Regions from separate parts of the Azonexus caeni genome, predicted to be linked through region 1. Evidence: riboswitches for the same ligand, from Rfam matches in the RefSeq annotation. Region 1 holds a riboswitch; the other holds the start of a gene.
What was found. Region 1 has a riboswitch for cobalamin ahead of ACLIIZ_RS01585 (TonB-dependent receptor domain-containing protein). Riboswitches for the same ligand answer to the same signal wherever they lie in the genome.

Region 1 (7,764 bases):
TTTAGTGTTTGGCTGCGCCAGCAGCGCCGTAGCCGGTCTGGGCACGGACGTACTGGTCGTCGAAAGCTTCGATTTCGCTCTTGGCACGGACGCTGGCGTCGCTCTTCGAGAAGATGAAGGCGAGCAGGAAGGCGACCGGCATCGCGAACAGCGCCGGCTGGGTGTAGGGGAAGAGCGGGGCGGCGTTGCCCAGCACGTCGACCCACACCGACTTCGAGAAGAGCACGAACAGCACCGCCGAGATCAGGCCGCCGTAACCGCCCCACAGCGCGCCGCGCGTGGTCAGGCCCTTCCAGTACATGGAGAGGATCAGCACCGGGAAGTTGGCCGCGGCGGCAACGCCGAAAGCGAGGCCGACCATGAAGGCGATGTTCTGCTTTTCGAAGGCGATGCCGAGGATGATGGCGACGAAGCCGAGGGCGATGGTGGCCATCTTGGAGACGCGGATTTCCGCAGCTTCGGAAGCCGTACCCTTCTTGATCACGCGAGCGTAGATGTCGTGCGAGATCGCCGAGGCACCGGCCAGGGCGAGACCGGAAACCACCGCCAGGATGGTGGCGAAGGCAACCGCGGCGAGGAAGCCGAGCAGCATGTCGCCGCCGACAGCCTTGGCCAGGTGCATGGCAACCATGTTGCCGCCGCCGATCAGCTTCTTGCCAATCTCGCCGCCTTCGAAGAACTCGGGGTTCTGGCCGACGATGATGATGCCGGCGAGGCCCATCAGGAAGATGACGTTGAAGAAGTAGGCGACGAAGCCGGAAGCGTAGAGCACCGACTTGCGGGCTTCCTTGGCGTCGGTGACGGTGAAGAAGCGCATCAGGATGTGCGGCAGGCCGGCGGTACCGAACATCAGGCCGAGGCCGAGCGAGATCGCGGTGACCGGGTCGGCGAGCAGGCTGCCCGGGTGCATCAGCTTTTCACCCAGGGTGTGGACCGACATCGCCTGATCGACCAGGGCGCCGAACGAGAAGCCGAACTGGCTCATCGCCAGCACCATGACCAGCGTGCCACCGGCCAGCAGCATGCAGGCCTTGATGATCTGCACCCAGGTGGTGGCAACCATGCCGCCGAAGGTGACATAGACCATCATCAGGATGCCGACGGCGAAGATCGCGACGTTGTATTCGAGGCCGAAAAGCAGCTTGATCAGCTGACCGGCGCCGACCATCTGGGCGATCAGGTAGAAACAGACGACGACCAGCGAGGAAACCGCGGCCATGGTGCGCACCTTGCCTTGATCCAGGCGGTAGGCGGTGATGTCGGAGAAGGTGAACTTGCCCAGGTTGCGCAGACGTTCGGCCATCAGGAAGAGGATGATCGGCCAGCCGGCGAAGAAGCACAGCATGTAGATGTAGCCGTCGTAGCCCTTGCTGTACACCATCGCTGTCAGACCGAGCAGGGTGGCGGCGGACATGTAGTCACCGGCGATCGCCAGGCCGTTCTGGAAACCGGTGATGCCACCACCGGCGGTGTAGAAGTCGGACGTCGACTTGGTGCGGCTGGCCGCCCAGTAGGTGATGCCCATCGTCATCGCGACGAACAGGCAGAACATGATGATGGCGTGCCAGTTGGTGGCTTGCTGTTCCGTCGGGCCGAGGGCGTCGCCGGCGGCAAAGGCCAGAGTGCTCAGGCCGAGCAGCCCGAGCGCGGGAATGATCTTGCGCATTATTTGTTCTCCTTCCAGGCGTCACGCACCACTTCCTGGGAAAGGGCGTCGAATTCGGTATTGGCGCGGCGGACATAGACCGCGGTCAGTACCCAGAAGAAAATGAACATGAAAAGTTCGGCGACGACGCCAACGGTCCATCGCGAACCTTCGGCAATCGGCTGACCGAGCGACGCGGGCGCGAACGCCACGATCATCACGAAGCCGTAGAACATGGTCAAAACGATCGCGGCCAGGGTCCAGGCGAAACGTCCCCTCTTTGCGACCAGCTCCTGGAATTTGGGATTTCCCCGCATCCTTTCGTACATCACGCTGCTCATAGTTGTTCTCCTTATTAATAATTACCGCTAAGCGGCGTGCGCATTGTATCTTATATAAGACCCGATAACCTTACAGTGTATGTAAGTTTACGCATGCGTAATTTTGGACATGGAACATGAGCAGCATTGACCTGAAAATTGACGGTGAAATCGCCACCCTGACCCTGAACAATCCCGCCAAGCTGAATGCCATCGACCTGGCGATGTGGCGCGCCCTGAGTCACCACATGGCGACCCTCGCTGCCGATTCTGCCGTGCGCTGCATCGTCCTGCGCGGTGCTGGCGAAGCCGCTTTCGCCGCCGGCGGCGATCTCGAGGAATTCGTCAGTGCCCGGACCACACTCGAACAGGCGTTGCTCTATCACGGCGAAGTTGCTGCAGCGCTCAACGCCATCGCCGATTCGCCGCACCCGACGGTGGCGTTGATCCAGGGCGCCTGCATCGGCGGCGGTCTGGAAATCGCCGGCGCCTGCGATCTGCGGATTGCCGGCGAGAGCGCCAAGTTCGGCGCGCCGATCAACAAGCTCGGCTTCTCGATGTATCCCGGCGAAATGGAAGGTTTGCTGCGCCTGGCCGGTGCCGCAGTGGTCAAGGAAATCCTGCTCGAAGGGCGCATCCTTGGCGCCCGTGAGGCGTACGAAAAGGGGCTGCTGACGCGTGTCGTGCCGGATGTTCAGGTCTGCGACGAAGCTTATGCCACTGCCCGCCGCATCTGCCAGGGTGCGCCGCTGGTTGCCGGCTGGCACAAGCAGTGGATCCGTCGCCTGCAGGATGGCCGGCCGCTGAGCGATGCGGAAAAGGCCGCCTCCTTCGCCTTTCTCGACACCGAGGATTACCGCGAGGGGCTGGCCGCCTTCCTCGAAAAGCGCAAGCCGCAGTTCAAGGCGCGCTGATCAGCCGCCAAAAACCGTGTGCAGCATCTTCGTCGACAGCAGGACCAGGACGGCGGCGAAGATCTTCTTCAAGGTTGCCACCGGCAGTCGGTGGGCAAGGCGGGCGCCGAGCGGCGCGGTGAAGGTCGACACCAGGCTGACGGCGACCAGCGCCGGCAGATAGACGAAGCCGATCGACCAGTCGGGCAGGCCGGTACTGCCCCAGCCGTTGATCAGGTAGCCGGCGGCGCCCGCGAGCGCGATCGGCAGGCCGATCGCCGCCGAGGTGCCGATGGCGTTCTGCATCTTGACGTTGCACCAGGTCATGAACGGCACCGACAGCGAGCCGCCGCCGATGGCGACCAGCGCCGAGACGATGCCGATGCAGCCGCCGACCCCGGCCAGCCCGAGCGGGCCCGGCAGTTCGCGGGAGGGTTTGGGCTTGACGTTGAGGATCATCTGCAGGGCGACGTAGGCCATGAAGCAGCCGAAGAAGATCGCCAGCGGCGCGCTTGCCACCCGCGAGGCGACGAAGGTGCCAGCGAAAGTGCCGAGCAGAACGCCGGGTGCGATGCCGCGCACGATGTCCCAGCGCACGGCGCCGTGCGCGTGGTGGGCGCGCAGGCTGGAGATCGAGGTGACGACGATGGCCGCCATCGAAGTGCCGAGCGCGACATGAACCAGATGTTCGTGGGGAAAGCCCTGCGCCGCGAACATCGTCGTCAGCACCGGCACCATGATGCCGCCGCCGCCGACGCCGAGCAGCCCGGCGAAAAAGCCGACGAAGGCGCCGAGGGCCAGGTAGGCCAGAATCCATTCCGGGGTCATGTGTGTCGATTCCTAATTGCTGGGGGCAAGCAGTTGCCCGGTGATGAACTGCCACTCCGCAGCCGTCACCGGCGTGATCGACAGCCGGTTGCCGCGTGCCAGCACGCGCATGCCGGCCAGTTCCGGATGGCGGCGCAGCTCGCCGAGACCGAGCAGCCGGGAGCGGCTGACGAAACGCACGTCGCGCAGCCACCAGCGCGGCTGTTCGGGTGTCGATTTCGGGTCGTGATACTTGTCGGTGGCGGAAAACTGGGTCGGATCCGGATAGCTGTCCGAGCAGATTTCGCAGATGCCGGCGATGCCCGGTTCTTTACAGCCGGAATGGTAGAAGAAGGCGAGGTCGCCGGGCTGCATGGCGTCGCGCATGAAGTTGCGCGCCTGGTAGTTGCGCACCCCGGTCCACGGAAAGGCGCGTTGCGGCGCGGCCGCCAGGTCGTCGATCGAAACCTCGTCCGGTTCCGATTTCATCAGCCAGTACTGCATCTTCCGGTCACAAAATGAAAACAGGTGGCAGACCAGCTGCCACCTGTCAAAAAAAGCCCCCGCGAGTGCCGTCAGGCCGGCATCCTGAACCTGGGTTCAGAGTGGCTGCTTTCCTTCCGCATCAGGCACGTTCGACGAAGAACGCGCACAACAGCGGGTTTCTGGTCCGCAACCGATGCCAATCAGCATTGGTTCAAGGAATATATGGCCTTAACAAACACCGCAGGGGACACTCGGCGGGCCACCCCGCAACCGGTCAGAAGTCCAGTTGCTGCTGGGGTGCCAGCACGGCATCCAACCGTGCTCCCATGGCTTCGATTCTACGCTTCGTTTCCGGCGACGCAACCGTTTCTTGGTTGTCTTCCGGCACGGGCTGGCCCAGGTGCTCGTGGGCGATGTTGAGCGCCGCCATCACCGCCACGCGTTCGGCGATCGTGCTGCGCGTGCGCTGGGCGATGTCGCGCATCTTGCCGTCGACCATGTCGACCGCCGCCAGCAGGGCATCGCGTTCTTCGGGCAGGCAGGCAACGCGGTACTCGCGGCCCATGATCTTGACGTCGAGAAAATTCTGCTCGCCGCTCATCAGGCATCCTCGGGAATCTGTTCGATCAGGCCTTCGAGGCGTTCGCGGGCGGCCGTCATGGTCGAGCGCAAATGCAGGCGTTCCGCTTCGGCAGCGGCGATCTGGTTTTTCAAGACTTCGTTTTCGGCGCGCAACTGGTGCACCAGGGCGACGACCTGATCGATCTTGGTTTCGAGCGCTTCGAGTTCGCTATTCATGGGCCGCACTATAGAGGGATAAATGTAGTCTGGTCAAGGACTAAGCGGCTATTTTCAAAGTGATTTATCGCTTTTGCGCAGAGGCCGGCTCGCGCTGCTTGAAGCGGCGATGTAGAATGCCCCACTTGTCAGGTGCCGTAAGCGAATTTTATTCCATGCGGTTAAACGGGAAAGCGGTGCGTCTCTCCGAGACCAAGCCGCTGCTGCCCCCGCAACGGTAAGCAAGTGCGGGCGCATCACGAAGCCACTGGGGAAACCTGGGAAGGCGATGCGTCAAGACTTGCGAGCCCGGATACCGGCCTGCCATGCCTCACGGAAATGCCACGGGGTGGTGGCGCCGGTTTCCCGACCTGCGCCCTGCCCGTGCGTTTCCTTTTCAACGCATTCCGGCATGCGGGGACGCCTGCCGGGAAAGGGAAAATCATGTCCATCCGTTTCCGGCCCCTGCTGGGCCTGGTGCCGGCTGCTTGCGTCGCAGTCGCTGGCGCCGCCGAAACCGTCAAGCTCGACGATGTCGTCGTCACCGCCACCCGTCAGGCCATGCGCGCCGACGAAGTCCTCACCGATACGACCGTCCTCGAACGCGCCGAGATCGAGGCTGCCGGCCATTCCAGCCTGGAACAGATCCTCGCCGCGCAACCCGGCATCCAGATGGCGGCCAACGGCAGCCCGGGCGCAGCGTCCTACTTGTACGTCCGCGGCGCCAATCCCAAACACGTCCTGTTGCTGATCGACGGCATGCGCGTCGGCTCGGCGACTTCCGGCGAGCCGACCTGGTCGCGCATCCCGGCGGCGCAGATCGAGCGCATCGAGATCGTCCGCGGGTCGGCGTCGTCGCTCTACGGCAGCGAAGCGATCGGCGGCGTGGTCCAGGTATTTACCCGGCGTGGCAGCGGGCCGCTGAAGTTTTCAGCTACCGCTGGCGGCGGTAGCGATAGCGCCCGCTCGGCCAGCGCCGGGCTGGCCGGCAGCCAGGGTAGCTGGCGCTACGCGCTGAACCTGAGCGAAGACGCGAGCGACGGCTTCAACAGCAAGCCGAAGGACCCGAAAGCCAATCCCGACCGCGACGGCTTCCGCAACCGGGCGGCGGCCGGCAGCCTGGGTTACCAGTTCGCGCCCGGCCACGAACTCGGCCTGAGCATCCTGCATGCCGAGGGGCGCAGCCGCTATGACGGTTCCGGCGCCAAGGTGAACTGGGTCAACAGCACGCGCAACGGCGCGGCCAGCCTGGTCTTGCAGAACGCCCTGAGCGATCAATGGACCAGTCGCCTGAGCGTCGGTCGCAGCATCGACGATTCGAGCAACCTCAAGGACGGCATCCGTAACAGCCGTTTCAACACCGAACAGCGGCAATACGCCTGGCAGCACGACATCCAGGGCCGCCTCGGCAATTTCCTGCTCGGCGTCGAACGTCTCGAACAGGAAATTGACACCAGCGGCAACTATGCCCGCGACGAACGCCGCAACGATGCCGTGCAGCTCGGCTGGAATCGCGGCTTCGGTGCGCACCGGCTGCAGGCGTCGGTTCGCCATGACGACGATTCGCTGTTCGGTGACAAGACTTCCGGCTCGCTCGCCTATGGCTACCGCTTCTCGCCGAACTGGCGGGCCAGCCTGAGTGCCGGTACCGCTTTCAAGGCGCCGACCTTCAACGAACTCTACTATCCGGCGAGCGGCAGCTATGCCGGCAACCCGGACCTGCGCCCGGAGTCGTCGCGCAACCGGGAAGCGGCGTTGCATTACGAGAATGGCAGCCAGCACGTCTCGCTGACCTGGTACCTCAACCGGATCGAGGACATGATCGTGTGGACCAAGGTCGGCGCGTTGAATCAGCCGACCAACGTCGAAAACGCCCGCATCGAGGGAACGACGCTTGCCTGGCAAGGGCGGCTGGCCGGTTTCGACCTGCAGGCCAGCCACGACTGGCTCGACGCCGAAGACCGCAGCAACCACCGCCAGTTGCCGCGTCGGGCCCGGCACACGGTGGCGGCGGCGGTCGCCCGCAGCGTCGGCGACTGGGACTGGCGCTTCGAGCTGACGGCGAGCGGCAAGCGCTACGAGTACAAATCGAATGCGCGCGTCGGCCTGAGCGGCTACACTCTCGCCAACCTTTACGCCGCCTACCGTTTTTCGCCGGACTGGGCCGTCTTCGCCCGCATCAACAACCTGTTCGACCGCGACTACACGTTGGCCGACGGTTATGCGACGGCGGGACGCAACGCCTTCATCGGCATCCGCTACAGTCCGAAGTAATCCCGCATGCCGACCCGCCGCCGCGCCTTCCTGATTCTTGCCTCGCTCGCCTTGCTCAGCCTGGCCAGTTTCGCGCTGGCGCTGGCGGCCGGCAGCCTGCGCGTGGCGCCAGCGGAAATCGTCGCCGCCCTGTTCGGCCAGGGCGACGGGACCGGTGCCATGGTCGTCCAGTTGCGTCTGCCGCGCGCGCTCGCCGGCTTTGCCTGCGGCGGCCTGCTGGCGCTGGCCGGCGCGTTGATGCAGGTGCTGCTGCGCAATCCGCTGGCCGATCCCTACGTGCTGGGAGTTTCCGGCGGCGCCGGGGTTGGCGCGATGTTCGCGATGCTGCTCGGGCTGCCGCTGCTGGCTGTCGACGGACTCGCCTTTGCCGGCGCCTTCGGCGCCATGTTCCTGGTTTTCGGGCTGGCGCACGGCGACGGCTGCTGGACCCAGACCCGCCTGCTGCTCACCGGCGTCATCGTCGCCGCCGGCTGCGGCGCGCTGATCGCGCTGATGCTGTCGATCGCCGAAGAGAGCAAGCTGCACGGCATGCTGTTCTGGCTGATGGGCGATCTCGGCCAGA
Region 2 (7,764 bases), on a different contig from region 1:
GGCGCACCGATCGTCTACGGCATGCTGATCAACGCCCCGGCCGAGCTCAAGACCGGCATCGAACAGACGGTCAACGGCCTGATCGCCGGTGCCGCGCCCCCGGCGGCGATCATCGAGGGCGCCCAGAACATGGGCTTCAACATCACCCACGTTTACGGCCTCACCGAAACCTACGGCCCGGCCTCGGTCTGCGCCAAGCAGCCGGAATGGGAGCGCCTGCCGATCGACCTGCAGGCCGCCCGCAACGGCCGCCAGGGCGTGCGCTACCACATGCAGGAAGCGATCGCCGTGCTCGACCCGGTGTCCCTGCAGCCGGTACCCTGGGACGGCGAGACGATGGGCGAGATCATGTTCCGCGGCAACCTGGTGATGAAGGGCTACCTGAAGAACGAAAAGGCCTCCGAGGAAGCCTTCGCCGGCGGCTGGTTCCACACCGGCGACCTGGCGGTGGTGCATAGCGACGGCTACGTCAAGATCAAGGACCGTTCCAAGGACATCATCATCTCCGGCGGCGAGAATATCTCCTCGCTCGAAGTCGAGGACGTCCTCTACCGCCACCCGGCGGTGATCGCCGCCGCCGTCGTCGCCAAACCGGACGAGAAATGGGGCGAAGTGCCGGCCGCCTTTATCGAACTGAAGGCCGGCGCCGCGTGCGCCGAAGCCGACATCATCGAGCACTGCCGCGGCCACCTGGCCCGCTTCAAGGTGCCGAAGCAGGTCGTCTTCGGCGTCCTGCCGAAGACCTCGACCGGCAAGATCCAGAAATACGTCTTGCGCCAGCAGGCGAAATCGGCGCTCGCCATCGAGTGATCGACCGGGAATGGACCGCCACGGCGGTCCATTCCTTCAAACGGCGGCGGCCTTGCTGAGGACCACCGTGAACCAGAAGGTACTGCCCTCGCCCAGCCGGCTTTCGCAGCCGGCATCGCCACCCATCAGCCGGGCGATCTTGCGGGTGATCGCCAGACCGGCGCCGAGCCCGCCGTACTGGCGCGTCGACGAGTTGTCGACCTGCTCGAAGACCTTGAACAGGCGCTGCTGGTCGGCTTCTGCGATGCCGATCCCGGTATCCTCGACCGCGAAACGCACCAGCACCGTCTCCGCCTCCTGCGCCAGCACGCTGCTGCGAACGGTGATGCTGCCCGATGGAGTGAACCGCAAGGCGTTGGCCAGGTAGTTGTGCAGCGCCAGCTTGATGTAGGCGACATTGCCGAACAGCCCGGACGGCATCGGCGCCGCATCGACGATCAGTTCCAGTTGCCTGGCCTCCGCCTCGCCCCGGATTTCCTCGACCGCGTCGCGCATCAGTTCGTCACCGTCGAAGGGCTGCCTCGCCAGTTCGAGCTTGTCGGCTTCCAGGCGGGTCAGCTCGAGCACCGCGACGATGCTGCCGGTCAGCTTCTGACAGGCCGCGTCGATCTTCTCCAGACGTTCCGACTGTTTCGCCGACAGGGGTTCGCGGCGCAACAGCGTCAGCATGCCGATGATATGGTTGAGCGGCGTGCGCATCTCGTGGCTCATGTTGGCCAGGAAGGCATTCTTGGCGACGTTGGCGACTTCCGCCGCTTCCTTGGCCTGAGTCAGCGCCGCCATCGCCCGGCGGCGGCCGCGCGCGATGTGCAGCAACAGGCCGACCAGCAGGGTTTCCACGAGCAGCAAGCCGGTCACGCCGACGATCTTCCAGCGATGGCTTTCCCAGAGCGAGACCGGCCGGTCGATGATCACGGCACCGGGCGGCAGATCGGCCTCGCTGACGCCGAAGCGCTGCATCACCGGGTAATCGAAGACATCCCGGGTCGGCGTGGTCATGACCACCGGAATGCTGTCGGCCGGCGTTCCGTCGAGAACGCGCAAGGCCATCCCGGCCATCGTCCGTCCCTGCTCGTCGGGCGGGATGATGTGGCCGCCCAGAGCACCGTTACCGAGATGGAAATCCCAGAAGGTGTAGGCCGGAAACGGGCTGCCGGCGGTGATCCGCCGCCCGTTCTCGGCCGGCGACAGGCTGCGGCTGCCGCTCTTGTCGCTCACCTGACCGCTCAGAAAAAGCAGGCTGTCGGCCGGCAGCTTGGCCAGACGCTGGTGGACTTCCTCGATCGAGGCATCCTTGAGGACGACCACATCGTAGCGTTTGCGCAATTCGGGAAAGACGGATTCCTCGGCCACTTCACCAATGCGCTTGCTGCTGGCATCACCGGTGGAAACGATGAAAGCCAGGGTGCGGGTACGCGGATGCACGCGGAGCGCCATATTCACGGTGTCGCCAATGGCAACTTCCTCATTGACGCCGGTGATGTTGGCAATCCCCTCGATCACCGCCGGGCGGAAATTGTTATACCCGCCGAAAACGATCGGCCGCTGCGGAAACAGACGATCGCGATAGCGGATGGCGAAATCGAAAGCGGCATTGTCAGCGACCACCACCACATCGGGCTGGTAATCGGCGTACTTGACCGCCATCGCCTGGGCCAGCGGTTCGATCTGGGCGCCGTAGCTGAAGCGGCGGCTGTCGAGGTACTCGACCGAAAGCTCGATCTTCCTGTCGGAAGCGACAAGGCGCTCGCGAAAACCGTCCTCGATGCCGTCGCTCCACGAATAGCCGCGATGGTAGGAATTGATGAACAGGATGCTCGCTTCCGGCGGATTCGCCGCCTGCGCGCCAAAGCCGGCCATTCCCGCGAGAAAGACGAGAATGGCAGCGCACGAACGCAGGATGGCGGAAAAAGCTGGCATGGGCTCGCGGAATGATCAATTCTGACGGGCATCATAGCTCAGTGCTGCGCGGCCATGCGCGCCGCGCACGACCACGCGCCGTCGCGCCTCCCGCTCCGCTATAATTACGCCCGTTTCAGGTGCCGCTCGCGAGATTCCTCGCGACGGTGAAACGGGAAAGCGGTGCGCCTCGAACGAGGCAATTCCGCTGCTGCCCCCGCAACGGTAAGCAAGTGCGGGCGCGCCATCGAGCCACTGGGTTGATCCCGGGAAGGCGGCGCGTCAAGACTTGCGAGCCCGGAGACCGGCCTGTGACGCAAGCGAAAGGACCACGGGGTGGTGGTGCCGGCTGATTCAGCCCATCTCCCCCGTGCACTTTCTTTTCATCACACACCGGCATGCGGGGACGCCTGCCGGCAGGGGAAAATCATGCACATCCGTCTCAAGCCCGGCGCAGCGCTGCTGTTGCCGCTATTCGCCGGCAGCGTCCAGGCTGCCACCGATCTCGACACCGTCGTCGTCACCGCCACCCGCCAGGAAAGCCGCATCGCCGAAGTGCTCGCCGACGTCACGGTGATCGACCGCGCGGAAATCGAACGCAACGGCCAGGACACCGTGACCGAGCTGCTCGCCCGGCAGCCTGGCATCCAGACCGCAAGCAACGGCGGCCCCGGCACCACGACCAGCTTCTACATCCGCGGCAGCAACTCGAACCAGACCAAGGTGCTGGTCGACGGCATCGCCATCAACTCGGCCGACCTCTCCGGCTCGCCGCTGCGTTTCATCCCGCTCGCCGACGTCGAGCGCATCGAAATCCTGCGCGGCCCGGCGGCCACGCTCTATGGCGCCGACGCGCTCGGCGGCGTGATCCACATCATCACCCGGCGCGGCGCGCCGGGCCTGCGCGTCGACGGCTTCGTCGGCTACGGCAGCGACAACACCCGCGAAGCCAGTGCCGGCGTCAGCGGCGGTGACGAACGCTGGCGCTTCCGCGTCGAGGCCAACCACCGCGCCAGCGACGGTTTTTCGGCGCAGCGCCACGCCAGCAACCACGATGCCGACGACGACGCCTACCGCAACACCGGCGGCAGCGCCGCGCTCTCCTTCATTCCCGCCGCCGGCCACGAAATCGGCGGCACCTGGCGGCGCAACGACGGTGTCGTTCACTACGACAGCGGCAACCAGCCAGCCACCGGCGATTACGACGACCGCGCCCGTTTCACCACCGAACAATGGCAGCTCTTCAGCCGCAACCGTCTGAGCGATGCCTGGACCAGCCGTCTGCAGTACGGCGAAGCCGAGGACCGGCAGAAGTCGTATTACTGGGATGCCTGGGCCTGGCCGGTGGCACTCGAAGTGGTCACCCGGCAGAACACGCGCAACCGGCAATTGAGCTGGCAGAACGACATCACGCTGCCGCTCGGCAAGCTGCTGCTGGCGGCCGAACGCCACGAACAGGAAATCAGCCCGGCCAGCGGCTACGCCAGCCGCCCGGAAGTCGACAACGACTCCTTCCTTGCCGGCTGGACCGCCAACCTCGGCGACCATAGCTGGCAGCTCAACGCCCGCCGCGACGATCATTCCGAATTCGGCGGCGAAACCACCTGGGGCGTCGCCTACGGCTACCGCCTGAGCCGCGAACTGCGCGCCCACGCCAGCTACGGCACCGCCTTCAAGGCGCCGTCGGTGTACCAGTTGTTCATGACCTCGCCCTGGGGCAATGGCAACCCCGACCTCAAGCCGGAGAAATCGCGCAACCGCGAGATCGGGCTGAGTTGGGACAACGGCGTGCACGCGCTGAGCGCCACCTGGTATCACAACCGGGTCAGCAACCTGATCGACTGGGTTTCCGATCCGGTCACCTGGATCGGCACCTACGAGAACGTCGACAAGGCCCGCCTCGAAGGCGCGACGCTCACCTACGCCGGTCGTTTCGGCGTCTGGAACCTGCGCGCCAGCTACGACTGGCTGGATGCGAAGAACACCAGCAACGGTTTCGAACTGGGCCGGCGCGCGCGCGACAAGGCGATGCTCAGCGTCAGCCGCAACTGGGGTCCGCTCGAAACCGGTGTCGAAGTGCTCGGCGTCGGCAAGCGCTACAACACCAACACCGAAACCGGGCGCATGGGCGGCTACGGTCTGGTCAACCTGACCGCGCGCTACGCGATCAACAGCGAACTGGCGATCGAGGCCCGCCTGAACAACCTGTTCGACAAGAAGTACGAAACCGTGCTCGGCTACAACACCCCCGGCATGAACGCCTTCGTCGGCCTGCGTTACAGCCCGAAGTAAGGAAACCGGCGGCGGGATTCCCGCCGCCCCCCGCTCCCTACTCGCCCCGGATCAGCGCCACCAGGTCTTCCGTCGACGGCAGCGTCGAGGCGTCGCCCTCGTCGAGGATGCTGTCGGCCAGCGCCCGCTTGTCGTGGTGCAGATCGACGATGCGTTCCTCGATGCTGCCCTTGCTGACCAGACGATAGACGGTCACCGGCCGTAGCTGGCCGAGGCGGTGGGCGCGACCCATCGCCTGGTCCTCGGCGGCCGGATTCCACCAGGGATCGGTGATCACCACGTAGTCGGCGGCGGTCAGGTTGAGGCCGAAACCGCCGGCTTTCAGGCTGATCAGGAAGAGGTCGCTGTCGCCGGCCTGGAAGGCGGCGACGCGCTTGCTGCGTTCGGCGGCCGGCGTCGCGCCGTCCAGGTACTGGTAGCTGATGCCGGCGGCGTCGAGCGGCGCGCGCAGGATCTGCAGGAAATCGACGAACTGGCTGAAGACCAGGGTCTTGTGCCCGTTGGCGGTGAGTTCGGCGGCCAGTTCGGCGAAGGCCTGCACCTTGGCGCCGACGATGCCGAATTCCGGACTGACCAGGCGCGGATCGCAGGCGGCGCGGCGCAGCCGGGTCAGTTGCGCCAGGATGTTGAAACGCGCCTGCCCGGCCTGGGCGTCGAGCGTCCCGACCTCGTCGATCGCCTGCCGGCGCAAGGCTTCGTAGTGCGCCGCCTCGGCGGACTCCGGAGCGACCGAGAGGATCAACTCGGTACGCGGCGGCAGATCCTGCAGCACCTGCGCCTTGGTGCGGCGCAGGACGAAGGGGGCGATCAGGCGTTTCAGGACGTGCTGGGCGTCGCGGTCGCGGTTGCGTTCGATGGGGCCGGCGAAGCGTTCGTTGAAGCGGCCGCTGCTGCCGAGCAGGCCGGGGTTGGCGAAGCGCATGATCGACCACAGTTCGGCCAGCCGGTTTTCCACCGGCGTTCCCGAGAGGGCCAGGCGGAAATCGGCCGGCAGCTCGAAGACCGCCTGCGAACGCTTGGTCGCCGCGTTCTTGATCGCCTGCGCCTCGTCGGCGACGACGGTGTGCCATGAACGGCCGGCAAAACGTTCCTGGGCCAGTTGCAGCAGGGTGTAGGAGACGATCAGCACGTCCTGCGGGCCGGCTCCGTCGATCAACTGCTCGCGTTCGGCGTCACCGGCCTCGCTGTAGATGCGGGCGTTCAGGCTGGGCGCGAAACGCAGCGCCTCGGCCAACCAGTTGCCGCACACCGAAGTCGGCGCGACGACCAGGGTGGCGCCGCCTTTCGCCCGTTCGAGCATGACGGCGAGCGCCTGCAGGGTCTTGCCGAGCCCCATGTCGTCGGCCAGGCAGCCGCCCATGCCGGCGGCGGCAAGGCGCATCGCCCACTGGTAGCCCTCTTCCTGGTAAGGGCGCAATTCGGCCTGCAGGGATTTCGGCAGCTTCGGCATGATGTTCTGTGCCGCGCGCAGGCGGTCGATGGCCTGACGGAAATCGGCCCCGGCCTCCAGCCCGGTGCCGTCGAGCACGTCGTCGAGCCAGGCGGCGGCGATCTGCGGGACTTTACTGCCCTGCTTGTCGACTTCGGCGACCGCCGCCAGATCGAGCAGTTTCTGTTTCAGCGAGCGGGTCAGCGCCGCATAGACGCCGTCGCCGATCGGGATGAAGCGGCTCTTGTCGCGGGCGGCGGCGAGCAGGCTGGAGAGTTGCACGACGAGGCCTTCATCGAGCGCCGCCTGGCCGGCGACGCGGAACCAGTCGCGCTCCTTGTTGACGGTGATGCCGAGCTTGCCGGCGTCGACGCTGATGACGCGGACGCTCTTGCCCTTCGGCCAATCGACGGCGGCGATGCCGGCTTGCGCCGGCAGGCCCTCGACCAGGCCGAGCGCCTGCTCCGGGTCTTCGATCAGCCACTCGCCGGCCGCCGGATCGCCGATCTCTTCAAGGTAAGGGAAAGCGTCGAGCAGACTTTCCAGATGTTTCCTTTCCGCCGCAAGATTCCGCTCGGTACCCAGGGTTTCGCCGCCGATCGCCGCCATCAGCCGGACCCGGCCACTACCCACCGGCAGGCGCGGGCCGTCGGCGCCGAAGGGCGCGGCGACCAGGCGCAGCGACAGCGCTTCGCCGACCGGCGCCAGTTCCGCCCGCAGGCGAGTTTCCGCCGCCACCTGCCGCGAAGCCTGCGCCGCATCGGCCTGCACCTGGAAATGCCCGGCCAGCGCCTGCAGGGTCTTGTCGAGTTCGGCCTGCGCGCCCTCGGCCTTCGCCGGCACCGCAAAGCGCCCGGACACCAGTTGCGCGGCGCGTTTTTGCGCCGCCGTGTAGCGCACCAGCCGGACGCGCTGCGCCCCGTCCGGCAACAAGGTGATCAGGCGCAGCGCCTCGGCGTCGCGTTTGGCCTCCGCATCCAGGTAATAACTGTCGGTATCCTCCGCGCGCAGGGGCGGGTTGATGCGCATGACGATCTTGTCGCCCTGGCGGACGGCTTCGAACTCGGGCGGCGTTTCGACCAGATCGACCAGCTGCCCCGGCGCCTTTTCCAGGGTCACCGCCGGGTGGCCGACCAGGGCGCCAAGCGCAGCGGCCAGATCGATATTGAAACGCTTGGCGTAATAGCGATCGGCGCGCAGGCAGCGGGCGACGCGAGCGTCGGCCGGCGACAGCGCCTGATTGGCCGCCAGACGGCCGAGCGGCAGCGCCTTCGGCGTGCTCCAGCCACGGCTGCCGCGTTTCTGCTCAAGGGGCTTGATGTCGAGCAATTCGC

Region 2: linked by a shared signal. The riboswitch ahead of ACLIIZ_RS04535 (TonB-dependent receptor domain-containing protein) and the one ahead of ACLIIZ_RS01585 (TonB-dependent receptor domain-containing protein) in region 1 are both predicted to bind cobalamin.

The regions. Positions count from the first base shown of each region.
Region 1 covers NZ_JBKJAD010000001.1:355,913-363,676, forward strand. The annotation lists gene ACLIIZ_RS01545 (cation acetate symporter) at 2-1,666, opposite strand; gene ACLIIZ_RS01550 (DUF485 domain-containing protein) at 1,666-1,986, opposite strand; gene ACLIIZ_RS01555 (enoyl-CoA hydratase/isomerase family protein) at 2,103-2,879, shown strand; gene ACLIIZ_RS01560 (sulfite exporter TauE/SafE family protein) at 2,880-3,686, opposite strand; gene ACLIIZ_RS01565 (EVE domain-containing protein) at 3,699-4,154, opposite strand; RNA gene ssrS (6S RNA) at 4,222-4,401, opposite strand; gene ACLIIZ_RS01575 (cell division protein ZapA) at 4,426-4,752, opposite strand; gene ACLIIZ_RS01580 (hypothetical protein) at 4,752-4,949, opposite strand; cobalamin riboswitch at 5,063-5,267, shown strand; gene ACLIIZ_RS01585 (TonB-dependent receptor domain-containing protein) at 5,373-7,202, shown strand; gene ACLIIZ_RS01590 (FecCD family ABC transporter permease) at 7,209-7,764, shown strand, end outside.
Region 2 covers NZ_JBKJAD010000002.1:300,766-308,529, forward strand. The annotation lists gene ACLIIZ_RS04525 (acyl-CoA synthetase) at 1-810, shown strand, start outside; gene ACLIIZ_RS04530 (sensor histidine kinase) at 847-2,730, opposite strand; cobalamin riboswitch at 2,831-3,036, shown strand; gene ACLIIZ_RS04535 (TonB-dependent receptor domain-containing protein) at 3,139-5,001, shown strand; gene ACLIIZ_RS04540 (SNF2-related protein) at 5,039-7,764, opposite strand, start outside.